Regions from separate parts of the Allobosea sp. OAE506 genome, predicted to be linked through region 2. Evidence: predicted binding sites of a transcription regulator. Region 2 holds the regulator's gene; each other region holds the start of a gene.
What was found. The regulator LexA, encoded in region 2, represses DNA repair genes until DNA is damaged. The targets are predictions, from matches to a motif close to TGTTCNNNNTGTGTTCNG.
Positions count from the first base shown of each region.

Region 1: ABIE41_RS00180 (DNA recombination protein RmuC) is a predicted target of LexA. The motif match lies at 2,264-2,281, and genes of this name have one in related genera.
Region 3: ABIE41_RS13090 (putative DNA modification/repair radical SAM protein) is a predicted target of LexA. The motif match lies at 2,805-2,822, and genes of this name have one in related genera.

Region 1 covers NZ_JBEPOB010000001.1:26,549-30,759, forward strand. The annotation lists gene truA (tRNA pseudouridine(38-40) synthase TruA) at 1-489, opposite strand, end outside; gene fmt (methionyl-tRNA formyltransferase) at 489-1,418, opposite strand; gene def (peptide deformylase) at 1,613-2,194, opposite strand; gene ABIE41_RS00180 (DNA recombination protein RmuC) at 2,314-3,498, shown strand; gene ABIE41_RS00185 (OsmC family protein) at 3,510-4,019, opposite strand; gene ABIE41_RS00190 (ABC transporter ATP-binding protein) at 4,115-4,211, opposite strand, start outside.
Region 2 covers NZ_JBEPOB010000001.1:3,592,876-3,597,086, forward strand. The annotation lists gene trpC (indole-3-glycerol phosphate synthase TrpC) at 1-373, shown strand, start outside; gene moaC (cyclic pyranopterin monophosphate synthase MoaC) at 370-867, shown strand; gene ABIE41_RS17435 (molybdopterin molybdotransferase MoeA) at 867-2,078, shown strand; gene lexA (transcriptional repressor LexA) at 2,189-2,929, shown strand; gene ABIE41_RS17445 (ComEC/Rec2 family competence protein) at 2,942-4,211, opposite strand, start outside.
Region 3 covers NZ_JBEPOB010000001.1:2,680,850-2,685,060, forward strand. The annotation lists gene ABIE41_RS13080 (glycogen/starch/alpha-glucan phosphorylase) at 1-2,404, opposite strand, end outside; gene ABIE41_RS13085 (hypothetical protein) at 2,515-2,694, opposite strand; gene ABIE41_RS13090 (putative DNA modification/repair radical SAM protein) at 2,853-4,067, shown strand; gene ABIE41_RS13095 (UdgX family uracil-DNA binding protein) at 4,076-4,211, shown strand, end outside.

The sequences.
Region 1 (4,211 bases), 3.6 Mb from region 2:
CTGGCACTCGGCGGCGCGGAAGGTGGTGAAGTCGTGATGCCCGAGCAGGGCCTTGCCGGCGCGATCCATCGCCTCGTGATCGAGCTTCACCGGTACGTGCCAGAGCCGGTCACGGTCGAGCGCCGGCTGGGCGCGCCGATCGAGGATGCGGTAGATGTAGTAGCGCCGCTTCGCCGAGATGCGCGCGTCGAATTCGTCGGACACGGCCTCGGCGCTGCAGACGGCGACGGGGAGGCGCTTGAGGCGGGCGTTGCTGGCGTCGCGGACCACATCCGTGCGCCACTCCTTCTCCAGATCGACATGGACGACCTGATGGGTGGCGTGGACGCCGGCATCGGTGCGCCCGGCGCAGTGCAGCCTGACAGGATGATTGCAGAAGGCTTGAATCGCCTCCTCGACGCTCTGCTGCACGGAGGGGCCGTTGAGCTGCCGCTGCCAGCCCGAAAAGGGCGTGCCGTCATATTCGATGACGAGCTTGTAGCGCGGCATCAGAGCTTGTGGCCGGCAGCAAGCCGCGCCCCGCGCAGGAACTCGGCGCCGCTGATGGGCCGCCCGCCGGCGCGCTGGACCTGAAGCAGCTTCACCGCCCCTTCCGCACAGGCGACAGTGCCCTCCTCGTCCAGCAGCATGCCGGGCTCGGCCGCGCCGCCCGCAAGCGCCGTGCGCAGGACCTTGAGCCGCTCCGGGCCCTTGCCGAGATCGACATCGGCGAAGGCGCCCGGAAAGGGGGCGAGCCCGCGGACAAGATCGTGAACCTGCCGGGCCGGGCGGCCCCAGTTCAGCTTCGCCTCGGCATTGGCGATCTTGGCGGCGTAGGTCACGCCCTCCTCCGGCTGCGGCGTAAAACGCAAGCCGCCCCGGCCGAGCGCGGCGAGTGCGCGGACCATGAGATCGGCGCCGAGCGGCGCCAGCCGGTCGTGCAGCTCTCCGGAGGTCATGTCGGGGCCGATCTCCAGCCGCTCAACCATGCCGACGGGGCCGGTGTCGAGGCCGGCTTCCATCTTCATCACGCAGACGCCGCTTTCGGCATCGCCGGCCATGACGGCGCGCTGGATCGGCGCGGCGCCGCGCCAGCGCGGCAGCAGCGAGGCATGCAGGTTCAGGCAGCCGAGCTCCGGAATGTCGAGGATCGCCTGCGGCAGGATCATCCCATAGGCGACGACGACCGCGACATCGGCCTGATGAGAGGCGATCTGCTCGGCCACATCGGGCGTCTTCAGGGTCGACGGCGTGAAGACGGGGATACCGAACCGCTCGGCCGCCCTATGGACCGGCGACGGCTTCAGTTCGAGGCCACGGCCGGCCTGGGCCGGGGCGCGGGTGTAGCAGCTGACGACCTCGTGGCCCTGGCCGATGATCTCGGTCAGGGTCGGCACCGCGAAATCGGGCGTGCCCATGAAGATGACGCGCAAACTCATACGCTGGATACTACCTCAACTGGGCAGGGATGGCCCGCCGCCTGATCATCTGAGCCCTCATCCTGAGGAGCCGCGAAGCGGCGTCTCGAAGGATGGTCCAGGAGGCTCCGGAACCATCAGGAGCATCCTTCGAGACGCGCTCGTGCCGAGCGCTCCTCAGGATGAGGGCCGCGGAACGAATTAACGCCGTTGCGTCACCCCTCGCGCCGCGCCTGCTTGGCGAAGCGCTTGGTGACGCGCTCGCGCTTGAGGCGCGAGAGATGGTCGATGAACAGCACGCCGTTGAGATGGTCGATCTCGTGCTGGATGCAGGTTGCGAGCAGACCGTCGGCCTCGATCTCCTGCCGCTTTCCGTCGAGATCGGTGTAGGCGACCCTGACCGAAGCCGGGCGCTCGACCTCCTCGTAATATTCCGGGATCGAGAGGCAGCCCTCTTCATAAACGCTGCGCTCCTCCGAGGACCAGGTGATCTCCGGATTGATGAAGGCGATCGGATTGCGCGGCTGGCGGTCGCGCTTCTCCTGGGAGCCATCGGTGTCGGCCTCGGCCGGCTCCTCTTCCGCAGCCGGCTCGGGCGCCCTCTTGGCGACATCGAGCGTCACCACGCGCCAGGGCACGCCGATCTGGATGGCGGCGAGACCGATGCCCGGCGCGTCATACATCGTCTCGAACATGTCAGCGACGAGCGTGCGGATCTCGGGCGTGATCTCGGCCACCGGGGTGGAGACCAGCCGGAGCTGGGCGTCTGGCAGGATGACGAGCGGGCGGATGGCCATGGAGCTGTGTCTGCGCGGTTTTCGGATGATGAACCGGCCACATAAGCGCTCGCGCCGCGTGGGTCAAACCGTTCCGCTTTCGTTCGAATTGATTCACCCGAATCGGTTATCCTGACGGGATGACAGAGATCGCCTTCATCCTTCTCGACCGGCCTGTGACCTGGGCGCAGGCTGCGCTCGGCTTCGGCGGGGCGACGCTGGGCCTGCTCCTGCTGCTGGCGCTCTCCGCCTGGCGCGGCAGCCGGCGGCGGGCGCTGGAGGCGCTGATCGCCGCAGAGCGCGCCCGCGAGACCGACGACAAGGTCGCCGAGATGAACCGCCTCCAGGCGGAGCTGACCGGCCGGATGCAGTCCATGGCCGAGATCCTCTCGACGCGGCAGGGCGATCTCGCGCGCCTCGTCGCCGACCGGATGGAGGGACTGCGCCACCAGGTCGGCCAAGGGCTGGAGCAGAATGTCCGCCAGACCAGCGAGAGCCTCGGCCGGCTGCAGGAGCGGCTGGCGGTGATCGACAGCGCCCAGAAGAACCTGACCAACCTCACCTCCGAGGTGGTGACGCTGCGCGACGTGCTCGCCAATAAGCAGGCGCGCGGCGCCTATGGCCAGGGCCGGATGGAGGCGATCATCCGGGACGGGCTGCCCGGCGCCTTCTTCGCCTTCCAGCCGCAGCTTTCCAACGGCAAGCGGCCCGATTGCCTGGTGACGCTGCCGGGCGACGGGCGCGGTCTCGTCATCGACGCCAAGTTCCCGCTGGAGAGCTTCACGCAATTGCGCGAGGCCCGCGGCGAGGAGGCGCGCAAGGTGGCCGCTGCCCGGGTGCGCAACGATGTCGGCGTGCATGTGAAGGACATCGCCGAGCGTTATTTCCTGCCCGGCGAGACGCAGGACCTCGCGCTGCTCTTCGTGCCGTCGGAGTCGATCCATGCCGATCTGCACGAGCATTTCGACGACGTGATCCAGAAGGCGCATCGCGCCCGGATCATGATCGTCTCGCCCTCGCTGCTGGCACTGGCGATCCAGCTGATGCAGTCGCTGGTGCGCGATGCACGGATGCGCGAGGAGGCTCAGGTGATCCAGAGCGAGGTCGGCAAGCTGCTGGCGGATGTCCGGCGGCTCGGCGAGCGGGCCGAGAAGCTCGACCTGCATTTCCGCCAGGCGCAGGACGATGTCGCGGGGCTGCGGACCTCAGCGGGCAAGATTGTGGGCCGCGGCGAGCGCATCGTGGCGCTCGATTTCGACGAGGCGAAGGGCGAGCCGACGCTGCCCTTCGCCGAGGGGCTGGCCCTCAGGAAGGCCGCCGAGTGAGCGGACGGCGGTCAGGCGACCGACAGGGTCGCGCTGAGCTCGGGCTTCACGTTGAGCGTCTGGAAGACGACGCAGTAGCGCTCGGTCAGCTTCAGCAGCGTGTCGAGCTTCTCCTGCGGCGCGTCGGTCTCGACCTCGAAGGACAGCCGGATCGCCTTGAACCCGACGGCGGCATCCTTGGCGACGCCGAGCGTGCCGCGGAAGTCGAGATCGCCCTCGGCATGGACAATGCCCTTCTTGAGCTCGATCTCGAGCGCGGTGGCAACCGCCTTCAGCGTCACCCCGGCGCAGGCGACGAGCGCCTCCAGCAGCATGTCGCCCGAGCAGAGTTCGGCGCCCGAGCCGCCGGTGGCCGGGTGCAGTCCCGCGAGCGCGATCGCACGGCCGGTCTCGACCTTGCAGGCGATGTGCTGATCGTCGAGCTCGCCCTTGGCCTTCAGGGTGACGACGGCTGCGCCGGGGTCGGAGCGATAGGAATCCTTGAGCGGGGCCTGCAGGGCGCGGAGAGCGGTGACGTCCATGGTGTCAGAACCTCAAGTCGAATGAGCCGGTCGGGATCGCTGATAAAGGCTCTCGCCATCGCAGGCCATCGGAAAGCCGTGCGCCACAGTGCAGCTCACCACCACATCCCCGCGGTCTCGGCGGCCTTCTGCTGGTGCGGGGCCTCATCGCGCAGCGAGCGGTCGAGGCTGCGCAGCACCTCGCGCTTGGCC
Region 2 (4,211 bases):
CGTCGACGACGCCACGGCGCGCGCGCTGGAGACCACCGCCTTCGACCTCGGCATGGATGTGCTGGTCGAGGTCCATGATGACGTCGAGCTCGACCGGGCGCTCGCGCTGAAGAGCCGCCTGCTCGGCATCAACAACCGCGACCTGCGCGATTTCACCGTCGATCTCGCTGTGACCGAACGTCTCGCGCCGCGCGTGCCGGCCGACCGGATCGTCATCAGCGAGAGCGGCATCTTCAGCCACGCCGATATCGGCCGGCTGAACGGCGCCGGCGTCCGGACCTTCCTCGTCGGCGAAAGCCTGATGCGGCAGGCCGATGTGACGGGTGCGACCCGCGAGCTGCTAACCGGCCGGGCCCAGGAGAGCGCCGCGTGAGCGGGCTCAGCCATCTCGACGCCCAGGGCCAGGCGCATATGGTCGATGTCGGCGACAAGGCCGAGACCTCGCGCACGGCCATCGCGGAAGGCTGCGTTGTGATGCAGCCGCAGACGCTGGCGATCGTGCGCGCCGGCGACGCCAAGAAGGGCGACGTGCTCGGCACGGCGCGGCTCGCCGGCATCATGGCCGCCAAGCGCAGCCATGAGCTGATCCCGCTCTGCCACCCGCTGCTGATCACCAAGATCGCGGTCGATCTCGCGATCGACGACGCGCTGCCCGGCATCCGGGTGCGCGCCGAGGTCAAGGTCAAGGGCCAGACCGGCGTCGAGATGGAGGCGCTCACCGCCGTCAGCGTCGCCTGCCTGACCGTTTACGACATGGTCAAGGCGGCCGACCGCGGCATGCGGATCGAGGGTATCCGGCTGATCCACAAATCCGGCGGCAAGTCGGGCGTGTTCGAGGCTGACGTCACCGCCAGGGGACAGGGCTGATGGCCCTGACGCCGGTCCCCGTCGCGCTGCGCGCGCTGCTTGACAGCGTGCCTGGTCCAACGCCCATCGAGACGCTGCCGCTGGCGCAGTGCGCCTGGCGGGTGCTCGGGTCCGACATCGCGGCGCTGCGGACGCAGCCACCCTTCGCCAATTCGGCCATGGACGGCTATGCGGTGCGGGCGGACGATCTCACGCCCGGGACCGAACTGCGCGTTCTCGGCGAATCCGCGGCCGGGCGCTCCTTCGGCGGCAGCGTGGCCGCCGGCGAGGCGGTGCGCATCTTCACCGGCGCGCCGATCCCCGAGGGCGCCGACACCATCCTGATCCAGGAGAACGCCGACGGTGTCGGCTCGGCCGCGATCACCGTCCGCGAGGGCGCGCCGAAGGGCAAGTTCATCCGCAAGGCCGGGCTCGACTTCAGCCTGAACGACAGCCTGCTCGCCACCGGGACCCGCCTCGACAGCGCCGCACTCGGGCTCTCCGCCGCTGCGGGCCACCCGGCGCTGCCGGTGCGCCGCAAGCCGCTGGTCGCGATCCTCGCCACCGGCGACGAGTTGGTGCTGCCGGGCGAGACCGTGGGGCCGGACCAGATCGTCGCCTCCAACTCCTTTGCGCTCGCCGCTTTGGTCGAGCAGGCTGGCGGAACCGCGCTCGATCTCGGCATCGCACGCGACGACCATGCCGACCTCGCCGAACGAATCGGCCGGGCGCGGCAAGCCGGTGCCGATGTGCTGGTGACTTTGGGCGGCGCCTCGGTCGGAGCGCATGACCTCGTCCAGGAGGCGCTGAAGCGCGCCGGGATGGATCTCGGCTTCTGGAAGATCGCGATGCGGCCGGGCAAGCCGATGATGACAGGCCGGCTCGGCCCGATGGTCGCGATCGGCCTGCCGGGCAACCCGGTGTCCTCGATCGTCTGCGGACATCTCTTTGTCGTCCCGGTGGTCGAGGCCCTGCTCGGCATGCCCTCGCCCGAGCGCGACCGCAGCGAGCCCGGGCTGCTGGGGCGCGACATGCCCGCCAATGACGAGCGCGAGGATTATCTGCGCTCCAGCCTGGTGCTGACCGACTCGGGCTGGGAGGCCACGCCCTTCGAGCGGCAGGATTCCTCGATGCTCGGGTTGCTCGCCCAGGCGCAGGCGCTGGCGATCCGCACGGTCTTCGCGCCGGCCGCCGCTAAGGGCGATCCCTGCCGCTTCATCCGCCTGCGCTGAGGGGCGACACGGGCACGTCGGCTTGCGGAACACAACGCGAACGGGTATGGTGTTCGTGATTTGTTTCGAATCTGCGGTGATCGGCAGATTTCAGAGCGCCGGCGGGGATCATGCTGACACGCAAACAGTTCGAACTGCTTCGTTTCATACAGGAGCGACTGCGCGAAAGCGGCGTTCCCCCCTCCTTCGACGAGATGAAGGATGCGCTCGACCTCAAGTCGAAATCCGGCATTCACCGCCTGATCATGGCGCTCGAGGAGCGCGGCTTCATCCGCCGTCTTCCGAACCGGGCGCGGGCGCTCGAAGTGATCAAGCTGCCCGACGGTGCCGGCGGCGGGCTGCAGCCCGGTGCGCGCCGCTTCAACCCCTCGATCGTCCAGGGCGGGCTCGGCAAGGAGACGCCGCCGGCCAAGGACGGGCTGCCCGGCCGGGTACGGCCGGTCGAGACGGCATCGGAGGATGCCCGCAACACGATCGCGATCCCTGTCATGGGCCGCATCGCCGCGGGCACGCCGATCTCGGCGATCCAGAGCCGCAGCCACAGCGTCGCGCTGCCCGCCGACATGCTGGGCTCGGGCGAGCATTTCGCGCTGGAGGTCCGTGGAGACTCGATGGTCGAGGCCGGCATTCTCGACGGCGACACAGTGGTGATCCGCCGCCAGGACACCGCCAACACCGGCGATATCATCGTCGCGCTGATCGACGACGAGGAGGCGACGCTGAAGCGGCTGCGCAAGCGCGGCTCCTCGATCGCGCTGGAAGCGGCCAATCCCGCCTATGAGACGCGCGTGCTCGGCCCCGACCGGGTCAAGATCCAGGGCCGGCTGGTCAATCTGATGCGGCGCTACTGACCGGCAGCCGCCTTAAGGGAGGCGCTCGGCATCGGGCGCGTCCTCGCCCGGCGGCGGCGGAGCTGTGCTCGCGGGTGTTGGCGCGGGCTGGGGACGACGGCGGCTCCAGGGCCGTTCGCCGGTATCCTGTGCCGCGAGGTTTTGCCAGCCAGACCTGGTCTTGACGAGTGCGGTCGCCCCGTCGCGTAGCAGCGCCATCCTGTCGATCAGCCGCGCGCGGCAGGTCGCGGTCCAGGGGATCGGTGTCACCACCACATCGGCGCGGCGACAATCCTCGATGATGGCGAGCCGGTCCTGCGCATAGGCGATACTGTGCCCCTCCTTCGTCGTCATGACGCAGCCGCGGGCATCGCAGGCCGCGCCCTTGCGCAATGAGGGATCGTCGGGCTGGCGGCCGTCGCCATCCGCCGTCAGCCATTGCTGCATGACGAAGCGGCTCGGCTTGCCTGCAATGACCAGCAGGCCGTCCCTGCCGCGCACCGCGATGCCCGAGCCGTCGCGCTCGATCAGGATCGCCGGCTTGTCGGGTTTGGCCGCAACGGCGACGCCTGTGACCAGCGGCAGGATGGCCAACAGGCGCAGCTTCGTCGTCCACAGCGTCGCCCAGAGCAGCGCGGCGGCAAAGCAGCCGAGCGCGGCCGGGCCGAAGGCCGCCAGCACGAGGGTCGAGTGGTCGATGGTCGCGACCCAGTGCGCCAGCTTCAGCACCACCTCCGAGGCCATGCCCATCAGCCACCAGGCCGGCGCGTCCAGCCCGAAGGGATAGGCGAGCACGCCAAAAACGGCGGCCGGCATGACGAAGAGCGAGACGAAGGGCAGCGCCAGCGCGTTGCCCAGCAGGCCGAAGGGGTTGAAGGTCTGGAAATGATAGGCGCCGAAGGGCGCCGTCGCCGCCGTGGCCAGCAGGGTCGTCACGATGATGCCGCTGGCGGCGATCCAGAGCGGGCGCAGCGGCCAGGGCAGTGCGGGTGGCGGCTGCAACCGGCCGCGCTCCTCCCAGCGCTCGGCAAAGGCGATCAGCGCCGCGACCGCGCCAAAGGACATCTGGAAGCTCGGCCCCAGCAGCGCCTCGGGCTCGCGCAGCAGAACGATCATCGCGGCGAGCGCGAGATTGCGCATGCTCAGCGCCGGGCGATCGACGAGGATCGCGCCCAGCATCACCAGCGTCATGATCAGCGAGCGCACCGTCGCAACCTCGGCACCCGAGAACACACAATAGGCGACCGAGCCCGCCATGGCCGCGAGCGCGGCGATCTTCTTGACAGGCAGACGCAGCGCCAGC
Region 3 (4,211 bases), 910 kb from region 2:
CGGCGCTGAACCAGCCGCAATGGGCGGTGTTGGTCACCGACATGCGCCACCACTTGCCCTGGTCGGCCCAGAGCGAGTCGATGCGGCGCTGGGCCTGGCGGTAGCTCTCGAAATCGTTGAGCACCATGAACCAGTCATTGGCGCGCAGCCCCTCGACGAGGCCGAGATAGCGGTCGCGCTCGCGCGGCGAATAGGCGCCCGACGCCACCGCATCGAGCACGCCTTCGAGATGGGGCGTGGCGGCGATGACCTCGCTCGTCGGGCGGGGATTGCGCTTGGCGGCCTCGACCTCCTCGGCCGTCATGCCGAAGATGACGATATTGTCGGCGCCGACGCGCTCGCCGATCTCGATATTGGCGCCGTCCAGCGTGCCGATAGTGATCGCGCCATTGAGGGCGAACTTCATGTTGCCGGTGCCCGACGCCTCCATGCCGGCGGTCGAGATCTGCTCCGAGACGTCGGCGGCCGGGATGATCAGCTCGGCGGCGCTGACGTTGTAGTTCGGCAGGAAGACGACCTTGAGCCGGTCGCGGGTGGTGATGTCGTTGTTCACGACGACGGCGACGTCGTTGATCAGGTTGATGATCGCCTTGGCGGTGCCGTAGTTCGAGGCGGCCTTGCCAGCGAAGATCTTCACCCGCGGCGCCCAGTCGCGATAGGGCTCGGAGCGGATCGCGTCATAGAGCGCGATCGTCTCGAGGATGTTGAGCAGCTGGCGCTTGTATTCGTGGATGCGCTTGATCTGGACGTCGAAGATCGCGTCGGGATCGACCGTCACGCCGGTGTCCTGCCGGATGATCTTGGCGAGCTTGAGCTTGTTCTCGCGCCGGATGGCGGCAAGGCGCTGGTGCAGCGCGGCGTCGCCGGTATGCGCCGCGAGGCGACGGATCTGGCCGATATGGTCGGTCATGTCCTCGCCGCAGACCTCCTGCAGCAGCTTCGTCAGGCCGGGATTGGCGCCGAAGAGCCAGCGCCGCGGCGTGATGCCGTTGGTGACGTTGGTGATGCGGCCGGGGAAGATCGCGTTCAGCGGTGCGAAGACCGTCTGTTCCATCAGCTTGGAATGCAGCGCCGAGACACCGTTGACGGTGTGCGAGCCGACGAAGGCGAGATGGGCCATGCGCACGCGCCGGCCGTGATGCTCGTCGATCAGCGAGATCGTCGAGAGATCGATATTCTCGCCGCCGCTGGAGCGCCGGACCTCCTCCAGGAAGCGGGCGTTGATGGCGAAGATGATCTGCATGTGGCGCGGCAGCAGCCGCTCCATCAGCGCCACCGGCCAGGTCTCCAGCGCCTCTGGCAGGAGGGTGTGGTTGGTGTAGGAAATGGTGGCGTTGGTGATCGTCCAGGCCTCTTCCCAGGGCAGGCCGTGCTCGTCCACGAGCAGGCGCATCAGCTCGGCGACGGCCAGCGACGGATGGGTGTCGTTGAGCTGGATCGCGACCTTGTCGGCGAGGTTGTCGAGCTTGCCGAACTGGCGGTAGTGCCGGCGCACCAGATCCTGCAGCGAGGCGGAGGTGAAGAAGAACTCCTGCCGCAGCCGCAACTCCTGCCCCGCGGGGGTGGAATCATTGGGGTAGAGCACCTTCGAGATCGCCTCGGCGCGGTTGCGCTCGGCGACCGCGCCGACGATGTCGCCCTGGTTGAAGGCATCGAGCGACAGCGGGTGCAGGGCGCGCGCGCGCCAGAGCCGTAGCGTCGTCGCATCCCGGCCGCGCCAGCCGACGACCGGTGTGTCGTAAGCGACGGCAAAGACCGCCTCTTCCGGCTCCCAGAAGACCTCGCCGGGCTTCTGCGTGGCGGTCAGCGAGCCGCCGAATCCGATCTTGTAGGAGGCTTCGCGGCGCTCGAATTCCCAGGGGTTGCGGAAGGAGAGCCAGTCCTCGGGCACCTCGATCTGCTTGCCGCCGTCGATGCGCTGCTTGAACAGGCCGTGGTCGTAGCGGATGCCGTAGCCGAGCGCCGGTACGCCGGTCGAGGCCATCGCCTCGAGATAGCAGGCGGCGAGACGGCCAAGGCCGCCATTGCCCAGAGCGGCATCGGGCTCGATCGACTCGATCGCCGAGAGATCGACACCGAGTTCGCGCATCGCCTGCGCCATCGGCCCGGTGAGCCCGAGATTATTAAGGGCGTCGCCGAGCGAGCGGCCAATCAGGAACTCGAGCGAGAGATAATAGACTCGCTTGCGGCCGGTCTCGTAGCTCTCGCGGGTCGAGCGGTGCCAGACATCGACGACATGGTCGCGTGCTGCGAGGATGCCGGCGGTCAGCCAGTCATGCGGCTGGGCGACGGAGGCGTTCTTGCCCAGCGAGTAGGTGAGCTTCCGCAGAATCTCGGCCTTGAGGGCCTCGACCCGCCCGGCGGCGTCGGCAGGGCGGGTGGCGGTGGAGGCGGTCTCGGTCAAGCGCTGTTATCCCGGCTGTTAATCTATGATGACTTTCGGAGCTAGGCACCGCCAAGTCCAGCCGAAACTACCGCAGCGCATCATCGCAGCGCATCAGGGCGACCTTGCTCTCACGGGCGAAGGGGAGCCGGTTCCTCCCGGGTCTCCTGACCCAGCTGCTTGGCGCTGGTCACGGCGGAGTCGGTCAGGCCGACGACGCTCGCCCAAGCGCTGCGGGTATGGCTGCCCTGATGGGCGATGGCGTCGTAGCCGATCAGGATAACGGCGACGAGAAGCAGGATCCGGAACATCGGTGTCTCCTTGAAATGACGTGCCGCCCCAACGCGCGGCAGTTGCGCCTGTTCCGGAGAAGGCTGCCGCGACGAAAGGTCTCTGGCGGGAGCACGCCATCCGCGCTACCTAGAACAAAGAATGAACGAAAGGGCGCGGTGTGGCACAGCTGTCGGTGATGGAGAAGCTCGAGATCCTAAGCGACGCGGCCAAATACGACGCCTCCTGCGCCTCCAGCAGCACGACCAAGCGCAATTCGCTGAAGGGCGGCCTCGGCTCGACCACGGGATCGGGCATCTGCCATTCCTATGCGCCGGACGGCCGCTGCATCTCGCTTTTGAAGATCCTGCTGACCAATTACTGCAGCTATGATTGCATTTTCTGCATCAATCGCTCGTCGAGCAATGTCCGGCGCGCGCGCTTCACGGTGGAGGAGGTCGTCGACCTCACGCTGAGCTTCTACAAGCGCAACTACATCGAGGGGCTCTTCCTCTCCTCGGGCATCATCCGCTCGCCCGACTACACGATGGCGGAATTGGTGCGGGTGGCGCAGACGTTGCGTGAGGTCCATGGCTTCCGCGGTTACATCCACCTCAAGCTGATCCCCAGCGCCAATGCCGATCTGGTGGCGCAGGCCGGCCTCTATGCCGACCGCGTCTCGATCAATGTCGAACTGCCGACCGAGGTTTCACTGGAGCGCTTCGCGCCCGAGAAGCGTCCGCGCGAGATCAGTGCCGCCATGGGCGGGCTGCGGCTGCGGATCGAGGAGAGCAAGGCCGAACGGGCGAAGACGCGGCGCGCGCCGGTGTTCTCGCCCGCGGGGCAGAGCACGCAGATGATCGTCGGCGCCGACGGGACGAGCGATGCGACGATCCTGCAGCGCAGCGCGCAGCTCTATGGCTCCTTCGGCCTCAAGCGGGTCTATTATTCCGCCTTCAGCCCGATCCCCGATGCCAGCCGCCAGCTGCCGCTGTCGGAGCCGCCATTGCTGCGCGAGCACCGGCTCTACCAGGCCGACTGGCTGACGCGGTTCTACGGCTTCGAGGTCGGCGAGATTCTCGACGACGGCGCGGACGGGATGCTCGACCTCACCGTCGATCCCAAGCTCGCCTGGGCTTTGCGGCATCGCGCGCGCTTTCCGGTCGACGTCAACCGCGCCGATCGCGAGACGCTTTTGCGCGTGCCGGGGCTGGGCACGAAAAGCGTCGCGCGCATCCTGGAGACGCGCCGCTTCCGCCGCTTAAGGCTGGAGGATGTCGGCAAGCTTGCGCGCTCCATGGCGACGCTACGCCATTTCATCGTTGCGGAGGGCTGGCGGCCCGGCGCTTCTCTCGACAGCGAGCGGCTGAAGCAGCATCTGGCGCCGAAGCCGCAGCAACTCGCATTGCTGTGAGGCCCGCCATGGCGCAGCCCGGCATCCTGGCGCGTCTCGACCACCCGGCCGATTTCGACGGCTGGCGGCGGCAGGCGCGCGCGCTGGCGCTGGCGGAGGTGGCGCCGGCGCGGATCGAGTGGCAGGTCGGGGCGGAAGCGTCCG